3 regions of the Lysinibacillus sp. LK3 genome follow, and region 2 is predicted to be linked to each of the others. Evidence: riboswitches for the same ligand, from Rfam matches in the RefSeq annotation. Region 2 holds a riboswitch; each other region holds the start of a gene.
The links. Region 2 has a riboswitch for cobalamin ahead of VK91_RS11250 (glutaredoxin). Riboswitches for the same ligand answer to the same signal wherever they lie in the genome.

Region 1 (3,285 bases), on a different contig from region 2:
AGGGTGATCAGCATATCAAGGAAGTGCTACAGATTTTCCGGTTACTCGAAGCAGAAGAGCCGTCCTTGCGTGTGGTCTGGCAGGAAAAATTTCAGGAAATCCATGTGCATATTATGGGTGTCATTCAATTGGAGGTCCTAACTGAGGTATTAATAACACGTTTTTCATTAGCTGTCTCCTTTGGTGAGCCGCAAATTTTATACATGGAAACCATTGCGACGACCGTAACGGGCTATGGTCATTTCGAGCCCCTCAAGCATTATGCAGAAGTTCATTTATTAATGGAGCCAAATCCACGTGGAACAGGTAATACCTTCACCAATGCCTGTCATGCCGATCATTTATCTGTAGGCAATCAGCGCCTTGTTGAAAAGCATCTGTTTGAGCGTGACCATCATGGGCTACTGACAGGCTTCCCTGTAACAGATATTCATTTTACACTTCTAACAGGTCGCGGGCACAATGAACATACATCGGGGGGAGATTTCCGTGAAGCCAGTTTCCGTGCCCTGCGTCAGGGGCTGGAGCAGGCACAAAATGTCCTACTTGAACCCTATTATCGCTTTAAAATGAAAGCTTCAAATGACTTTATCGGTCGTATGATGACTGATATTCAGCAAGCAGCTGGCACGTTCGATGACCCGATTTTATCCGAAACGGATGTTATCCTAACAGGTCGTGCACCTGTTGCCACTTTAATGAGCTACAGCACAACCTTTGCCGCCTATACAAATGGGAAAGGTGCACTCACACTCCAATTTGATGGCTATGATGTGTGCCATAATACAGAGGATGTGATTGCACAGATTGGCTACGATAAAAATGCCGACCCTGAGTATAGTTCCTCTAGTATCTTTTGTGCTAAGGGCAAAGGATATTCGGTTCCATGGCAAGAAGCACAGGCAGCCATGCATTGCCTGTAGGATGGGATGAGCCTGCTCGATTCGGGTATTTCCGCGGGTATTTCTTTCTTGAGCATCAATATATCTCTACCCTGCCACAAGATATTACAAGCCCTCCAAAAAATGGAGGGCTTGTTTTTATAGTGCACCGACAGCTTTCTTTGTTGGATTGTCCAACAAATATGCGGGTTCAACTATTACATAGTCATGCTTGTTCGTAAAATCAATTAGTACCTTACCAGGTTGACTTTTTAATAGTTGTAGATGATCAATTAATTGCAGTAAAAGCTCGTGACCGTTGCCACGTGGATGCCAGTTGAAATGATAATCATTTAACGCTTGCACCGCTTCAATAAATTGGGCATATTCCTGCTGCACAAATGCAATGAGTTTGTCATGATGAGATGCTAAATCATATAAATATGTTTCGTAAAAGCGCATGACAATCGAGCATAATAAGTCATTGACACGAGCGGCACTTAAAACAGGCTTTGGCTCCAATGATAGACGGTCGAGGTTGGGCTTTGCGCGTGTAGAATCAATGCGCGTAATTAAGTGATACGCTTCTCCGTTGACCTCATAGACAATCGGATTGGTCGGCATGTACATCATAAAACTATTCGTCTTTGTTTTTAGTTCATCTGCTATGGCTGCTTTCGCTAAAAGATGACCGTCCACATCCCCATTTTGTATCCAAATAATTTCTTTATTATATAAGATTTGCTCAAAGAAGCGATCATTGCGAATCAGCTTCGTTGCTAATAATTGATCGATCAGAGACTCGACCACCATTCTTGTTTTCGCTTTCTTGGCAACTTCTGTTCGTGGTTGCTTACAAATGTTCAGATCTTCATAAGGCGTTTCCAACGTTGTCGTTACATGAATATTTGTCATACGTGTATCCCCTTTGCGTACATATTTTCAAAACAAAAAGGACTCCCTACTTTTGAGGAAATCCTTCATTTTATCTTCTTTCATCACACAATGCCAAACAAACCCTAAGTATATGTGAACGAGTTCGATTGTGAACCCTTTCATTTACTATGGGCGTTTGACGTACTGTGACGAACAGAGCATTCTGTTTTGTCAACATGCCACCTCCTATTCCTCGTAGGTTTATGGTGTGTACTCGTAACAGGCAGGTATCCTGACTCATGATCATCGCTTCTTTTCTCCTTCCCGTCCAAAGACAGTGGATACTGAAAAGTCGCTCACATTTACAGTTGCGGGACAGTGTCGGATTCGCACCGACTTCCCTTTTAAGCAAATTGCACGCAATTTACACCTCTTACTACACGCTATTCAGTTGTCATAGGAATGAGTATAAGCACATTCCTATTAGATTACTAAAATCAATTGTAAAGTAGTGTTTTTCTAAAGTCAAATATCACAATATTTTCCAAACTACTAATAAAGTTATAGGGGGATATAAAAAAAGGTGAACTGCGTATTTTTTATCTTTCATTGACTTTATAATGAAAGATAGTGTACTTCTAATAGTGGAAGGATGAAAAATATGAAAACAAGTCAACAATTAGTGACGAGTAATTTAGAGGAAAAAATGAAACTATTTACTCGAGCCGTTTCTGGACAAATTATAGAGGAAGCTCATTTTGTCATAGCCAATACGAATATTCCAACTGATACATTTAATTTGTTAGTAGCGAAATCGCCTATAATTCATAAGGAAAATCATCTTAAACAAAGGATTAATCATTTCATTGTGAATAAACTTCCCTTCAGCACGTGGGTGGATGCCAACTATCTAAGCGATGATTGGCTACAGCTGATAAAAGACTGCAATTTACAGGAAGCTGAACGAAATATGATGATGAAGCTTGACCATACACTTCACACAGGTCCACGAATTTCCAATTATCTTACCATCACAGAAGTAAGTAACAAGGAAGAGCTTCTACAATATAAGGAAGTTTTTCTAAGTTTATTTGGAGAAACAGCAGAAAGAGATGCATTAGAAATTTACTTTCATCAATTCTCACAGGAAAAACTAGCATCAAATGCTCGCATGTTTATTGGTTGTATAAAGGAAGTACCTATCGCTACGGGATTATTAATCGACAGTAAACATAGCTATGGGATTTATGATGTGATGACAAAAGATGCGTATAGGGGCAACGGCTATGGCAGTGAGATGTTTCAATTCCTACTCAGTCAAACAATCAATAAGCAAAAGCCCGTAGTCTTACAGGCATCAGAGGATGGAAAAAATATTTATAAACGCTTCGGGTTTAAAGAAGTCGGAGAAATGATTGTATTTGAATAAGGTCTCGGCAAGGCGCTGTTATTTACACTTGACAGTATTTTCGAGCTTACCGTAATCATGAAGCCGATTTAAAATCCGTTACACCGCCCCCTTCCTGGC
Region 2 (3,285 bases):
TCAGTTCGAAGAAAATACTAGGTATAATAATCCCTGTTGAAAGGGTAGCGAGGCGAATTTTATCATCAGCATTTGGTTTTTTTGATGAAATGAAATTTTCTATGTCTGCATGGAAAATATTTAGATAGACAACACCTGAGCCATTTCGTTGCCCTAGCTGATTAGAATAACTGAAAGAATTTTCTAACAGTTTCGCTACTGGGATGACACCACTTGCACGATTTAATATCTCTTTAATTGGATCACCTAATGGACGTAAATCTGTTAAGTTGACCCCAACTCCACCACCAAGGCGTGATAGCTCTAAACAATAGCCAATATTTTCAGCAATACTATTCATGGAGTCATCCATTGATAATTTAAAGCAGCTGACTAATTCACCACGTGCTTTCTTACCACTATTTAAAGCAGTTGGTGTTGCAGGCTGATAGGCTTCCATCATTGCTTCGACAGAGCGTTCTGCTAGAGCCGTGTTGCCTTGAGCTAAATACAAAGCAATAATGACAATACGATCCTCATACTTTTCTAAGATTTCTTCCCCATCACGACTTTTCATAGCATAGCTATCGTAAAATTTGCTTGCGCTCATAAAGGATGGAAAGCGGAAATTATAATCATAGGCTTTCTTGTACAGCTTCTTAATAAATTCCATTTCGTACATGTCGATAAAGGCTTTCTCATAGTAGCCCTCATCAACTAAATAGCGGATTTTTTCTTCAATATCTATAAAATAACGCAAACGTACGTTAACATACTCTAAAAAGTAGCGGCGCGTAGCTTCGCGGTCCTTTTCTAACTCAAGTAATCCAGTTGTACTATAACGATTCAGTACGTCATTATTAAGCTTTAAATAGGTTTTCATCTCATTACCCTCGTTTCATAAAACGTTTGTATTGCTTCGTAATCCGTTTGATTACCTCGTAAATCTAATTTCCTTACTAAGGGTACATGATAGGTAGCAGCGATTTTCTCACCAGCAGCACCAAATACATGATGACCGAAGTTACTATTACCACTGGCAACTACTCCTTTACAAAAATCCCTGTTTTTTTCTAAGAAACGTTGTACCTTTGCTGGAATGTCACCTAAACCATCTGTGTAGGTAATTAAGAGATATGGCTTGTTCAATCGTAATTCTTCCGAGAGCTCGATACATTCTGCCTTTAATTTGGATACAACATTTCGGACATTACCTGTACGACTCGCGTAAACAATCATAGGGCAATCAACTCAATTTGAGAAACAATTTCCTGAACATCTCCTATGAAAGTTTCATTCATCTCTAAAACAGGCACACTTAAAAAACCTGCGTCAATAATCGTTTGCTTTGCTTGTTCATCGTGATCGATGTTAACAATTTCAGCTTCAAGTCCTGCACGTTGTAGTTCAGATTTTACCCATAGGCATTTTGGACAAATTGTTTTCGTATAAAGTTTCATAGAAATCCCTCTTTTCATAAAATAAAAAAGCCTATCTCCTCTAAAGAGATAGGCTAAATGGAAACGTTAACATACCAAAAATACTGACGTTCCCATCTCTTAATCCCCGAAGAAATGATAAATTTGTTTTATAAAGGCAGGTCTCCTGGCTTTGCTTCATTCTCTGATTCCCTTCCCATGCAAATGCACAGTGGTTGCAATCATCGTCAGCTTCACAGTTGCGGGGACAGCGTCGGAATTGTACCGAACTTCCCTTTTAAACTACATGTAGTAGTACCTTTGTAAAACGAACACAATATATAGTTGTTGTTCAATAGTTTTAAGTGTACCATCCTTCAAATGAAAAGTAAATCAAGATTCTAAACTTCTTTATTTTTGGATTATTCAGTATTTTTAATTATGTAGTTCCAAATAGATTACCACTAATCACTTATACCCAAATCAAAAATCTATTTTTAACGATGTACGTGATTTTCTATTAAAATGGATCTAGAATTCTAATTTGAGTTTAAAGAAATCTTCTATTTTATGTACCATTGAAAAATAGTTGTCTCTATCGTAAGTCCTGAAATAATGATCATCTCTTACCCATTTCAAATGATGCTCATTACATTAATAAAGAGCATGCTTTTATCATAACATGCTCTTACCATTCTATCATTGGGATTATAGTCTAACCTTAACCTCAGTCCCGTCCTGAGCTTTGACATCGACTAGCACAAGTCCTTTATAATTTTGTAGTTCCTTGATAATCGGCTTTAGCATTTCTTTGTCGATGAGGGGAAAGGTAAAGTCTATTTTCTTTTTATCGAAGTATGCCTTTGTCCACTTATTGGCTTGTTGCTGAATCCATTTAGAAGTTAAAATGGAGAGGACAATGGTTAGCACAGTATAGGGAACAGGGACGGTAAAGCGAACGTCTTTTGCTTTCACTTTTACATGCATCATTCGTCGCCTCTACTCAATGAAGACTGCAACGGAATCCCCGTTTGCTGATTTTATATCTACAATTTGTCCATCTAGTTCATTTTCAATCGCTTCAAGAAGAAGATTGATGTCGATATCTTTTACGTATTTTTCCGATTGCGGAATACTTGCAGCGATGCTGTGTCCTGCCATCAATACGGCTTTGACAAGTTTAATTGGTAAATTTACCGTGACATTATCATTTTCGGTGGATACAACACGGACCTTTAACGTTTTATCTAAATACTTTGTTTTTTCCACAAATTTATTCTCTGATTCTTCTTTCTGTTGTAGCACTTGAATCAGCTCTGATCCTTTATCCGCATCAATTTTGCCCTCTTGAATCATCGTTAACACTTTTGTAATCTCCTCTTTCATGGTCGTTCCTCCCTATTCGTCTTTTAAGAGCTTTATGGCTTCATCTGTTGTGATTTCGCCATTTTCCAGCATGCTTACAATTTTTTTCTCATCTACTTCATTTTTCTTCTTTTGAGCATAGCCAAGGGATGAAATAATATCATTTAGCTTGCCTCGAACTGTTGGATACGAAACCCCCAGTTCCTTTTCAACCTCTTTAATATTTCCTCGGCAGGTTAAAAATACTTCCACAAAATGAAGCTGATCCTGTGATAAGGATGCTAGCTTCGACAATTCAAACTCATTTTCAATGGTCGTGTGACAATGAGAACACTGTAACTTCGTAATTTTCAATGTTTTACTGCAGACAGGACAATTTGTGATTACTTGATAAGCCATAGTGAACTCCTTCCTTTAAGTTAAGCTGATTATATAACAAAGAAATTAAAGATGTAAATAATAAAATTAATAATTTTAATTAAAAAATAAATAAAATTAATTGCTGAATTAAAAATATTAATTA
Region 3 (3,285 bases), on a different contig from region 2:
ATGCGTGTGCTTACTTAGAGGCACAAGGATTTGATGTAACAAACCTTGAAGGCGGCATGCTGGCTTATGATGGAGAATTAGAATTTAAATAAATCATGAAAAAAGAAAGAGTATACACTCTTTCTTTTTTCATGATTATTTTTTCAAGGCATCCATGATAAAATTAAAATTCTCTTCAAAGTTTTTGTAGATATTAACATTTTTTTGTCCCTGCACTTTTGAAGCATAACTAGCAAAGTTTAGACCAGCTCCATAAATTTGTAGTGCTCCATTCGCCAAATCCCCTTTTTGGAGAAGCTCAATGCCATCTTTCAAGAAATTTTGACTCTCCTCGAAATGACACTCCGTAATGTATTTATCACCACTATGAAATAACTTTAAATTTTCTAGTATTTTATTTGCTGTCTCTTCACTGATCGAAGCGTCGATATTGATTAACAACTGATTGATCGGTTTTACGAGTTTGGCATAGAGGCTATCGTGCGTTTCACAGGTTTCAGCAATAGCGTTTCTTAATTGTTTTGCATTCATCGTATCTACTCCTAACTTTTCATCGTTTTACTATTGATACTTACCCTAATTTTAATCATAGAAATAATTTATGTTTACATTGAACAGATTATTAAGGTTTCAACTTTTATGTTCAACATTACTCAGTGAATTGGCAGAACATATGCTATTGAAGATAGAGATGATTGAAAAGTCTGAGTTTACTTGTTATGGCAATTGATTCAGTAATGGATTTTTGTACAAGCCGAGTGTTAGACATAGAGAATTCTAAAAAGCACTAATTATGGAAGACTAGGAATCAAGTGAAGGATTCATTTATTGGGACAAGCACTTGATAAGCTTTTATTGTGAATAGCAGTATGTACTAAGTTAACACTCAAAAAATTTTTTCCTCTTGACACTAAAAAAGTTGTAAAGTAGATTTAACATAATTACATAAAGCAATAGGTGCCCACTAGGGAGAATAGGGAATAAAGTGAAAAGCTTTAGCGGACCCGCCACTGTATGAGGGAGTTTCGTAGTGTATGCCACTAGCAAATTGCTGGGAAGGTACTATGAGATGTTGAACTTGAGCCAGGAGACCTGCCTACATGCTATAGAAGATATAGATGATGGAAAAGTCTGTAGTTTATTTGTCATGACAATAAACTACAGACTTTTTATTTTGTCTTAATGAGAACGAGAGGAGAAATAATCATGCAATTATTACAAGACACGATTCAAAACATTCAGGGGGCTGATATGAAAAGTATGGAGCAAGCTAGAAAGCGGATTGATGCGCTTTGTAAGCCCCCAGGTAGCTTGGGTAAACTAGAATCACTTGCCGTACAGCTCTCTGGTATAACAGGACAATTATATCCGATGGTCGACAAAAAAGTGATGATTGTCTGTGCTGCAGATCATGGTGTTTGCGAGGAAGGTGTAACCACGAATCCACAAGATGTTACGGTCTTTCAAACATTAAATTTTCCTAAGGGGGGTACAGGCGTTTGTGCGATTGCGGGGATTACCAATGCAAAGGTGGTCACAGTAGATGTGGGTGTAAAAGAAGATATTCCACTTGATGCAGGTGTCATTATTCATAAAATTAAATATGGTACAGATAACATGGCACAAGGTCCAGCTATGGCCAAACAAGAAGCCATTCAATCGATAGAAGTAGGAATCCGTGTGGCCACTGAGGAAATCATAAAAGGTGCTGATGTACTTGGGACTGGAGAAATGGGCATCGGCAATACAACACCAAGTGCTGCGATATTAGCTGTTTTGACGGGATGCAACCCTATCGAAGTAACGGGGTTTGGTGCAGGAGTAGGCCAAGGAGGCATTGCCTATAAAGCGGCAGTTATTGAAAAAGCAATTACCTTAAATCAGCCTAATCCAAATGATGTTATTGATGTTCTGGCTAAGGTTGGAGGGTTAGAGATAGGGGCGATGACAGGTATTATTCTTGGCGCTGCTGCCCATCGTAAACCCGTTGTCATTGATGGATTTATTTCAACTATAGCAGCCCTCATTGCTTATAAGCTCGAACCAAAAGTAATCGATTATATCATTCCTTCCCATGTTTCAGAGGAACCAGGGACAAAAATTGCCGCTGCCTTACTAGGCATTGAACCAATGTTGCACATGAATATGCGTTTAGGCGAAGGTTCTGGAGCAGCCTTAGCCTTTCCTATTTTAGATGCAGCTTGCTCGATGATGAAAAACATGGTGACTTTAGAAGAATCAATGCAGTTGTTAAAAAGATAAAAACAATAAAACAGCCAATGACTTAATTTTTGGTCATTGGCTGAATGGTGTTTATGCACGATTTAACTTTCGTAATGGCAAGCGCCACTTCATCATATAGGAAAGAATACGTAAAGCTGTAATCACTGCGAATAAAATATAAAGGAAAATGTCTCCTGTAAAAACCTCGAATCCGATTAGCAATCCTGCAAGAGCTGCCCAAACACCATAAACTTCATCACGGAGAACTAATGGTTTTCTTCTAGCTAATAAATCTCGTACAATACCACCACCTGAACCTGTCAAAACAGCAGCTACAATGACTGCGCTTACTGGCATATCAAGCTTAACAGCATAGAGTGCGCCTTGAATAGCGAATGCTGATAAGCCAATCGCATCTGTGAAGTTACCCCAACGATGCCAATGTTGAATCAGATGATGCGGAAAAATAAAGAATATCGTAATCGCAGCAAGCGCTATTTGAAACATCATATCCTGTCCCCAAAGTGTTGTGACAGGTAGTCCAATGAGTAAATTTCGGATAGCTCCTCCACCAAAAGCAGTCACAATACCAAGTATATATACACCGAATAAATCGTATTCTTCTTCCATGGCAATAATTGCCCCAGAAATAGCAAAGGCAATTGTTCCTATAATACTAAAAACCTCCCAAGCCATCCCTTTCACCCCTTCTATCAATAAATAAACTTTATTAAAAGTTAAAAGACTTTTTACGTAACAGAATCTATGAATTTAATAGCCAAAATCGGTCATTAAATACGCATCTTGAAATGAGTCCGCACATTAGCTTAGCGTAAAATCCTCTTAGAAACAATAGGCAAGTTTTACAGGTGCACATACAAATTGATAAAATGTGATTAAAATAAAGAAAAACATTCGTCAAAAGCGTTTATATACCAGTAGTTGGTTAGGGAATTCTAGAGTGATTGAAGTCAATTTAGATAGTCAATAAATCTTACTGATTGAAATGCGAGACATTGTGAAATGGAGAAGAAAGAATGACGTTTACATCAAATTTATCAA

Region 1: linked by a shared signal. The riboswitch ahead of VK91_RS21380 (hypothetical protein) and the one ahead of VK91_RS11250 (glutaredoxin) in region 2 are both predicted to bind cobalamin.
Region 3: linked by a shared signal. The riboswitch ahead of cobT (nicotinate-nucleotide--dimethylbenzimidazole phosphoribosyltransferase) and the one ahead of VK91_RS11250 (glutaredoxin) in region 2 are both predicted to bind cobalamin.

What each region holds. Positions count from the first base shown of each region.
Region 1 is NZ_LDUJ01000036.1:23,543-26,827, forward strand. It holds gene VK91_RS21375 (translation factor GTPase family protein) at 1-923, shown strand, start outside; gene VK91_RS21380 (hypothetical protein) at 1,041-1,796, opposite strand; cobalamin riboswitch at 2,022-2,206, opposite strand; gene VK91_RS21385 (GNAT family N-acetyltransferase) at 2,419-3,186, shown strand.
Region 2 is NZ_LDUJ01000015.1:21,358-24,642, forward strand. It holds gene nrdE (class 1b ribonucleoside-diphosphate reductase subunit alpha) at 1-862, opposite strand, end outside; gene nrdI (class Ib ribonucleoside-diphosphate reductase assembly flavoprotein NrdI) at 859-1,218, opposite strand; gene VK91_RS11250 (glutaredoxin) at 1,215-1,439, opposite strand; cobalamin riboswitch at 1,557-1,735, opposite strand; gene VK91_RS11255 (hypothetical protein) at 2,106-2,387, opposite strand; gene VK91_RS11260 (hypothetical protein) at 2,397-2,783, opposite strand; gene VK91_RS11265 (DUF2089 domain-containing protein) at 2,796-3,161, opposite strand.
Region 3 is NZ_LDUJ01000007.1:159,558-162,842, reverse strand. It holds gene VK91_RS05240 (rhodanese-like domain-containing protein) at 1-92, shown strand, start outside; gene VK91_RS05235 (hypothetical protein) at 136-531, opposite strand; cobalamin riboswitch at 939-1,115, shown strand; gene cobT (nicotinate-nucleotide--dimethylbenzimidazole phosphoribosyltransferase) at 1,207-2,262, shown strand; gene VK91_RS05225 (trimeric intracellular cation channel family protein) at 2,314-2,919, opposite strand; gene VK91_RS05220 (methionine gamma-lyase family protein) at 3,261-3,285, shown strand, end outside.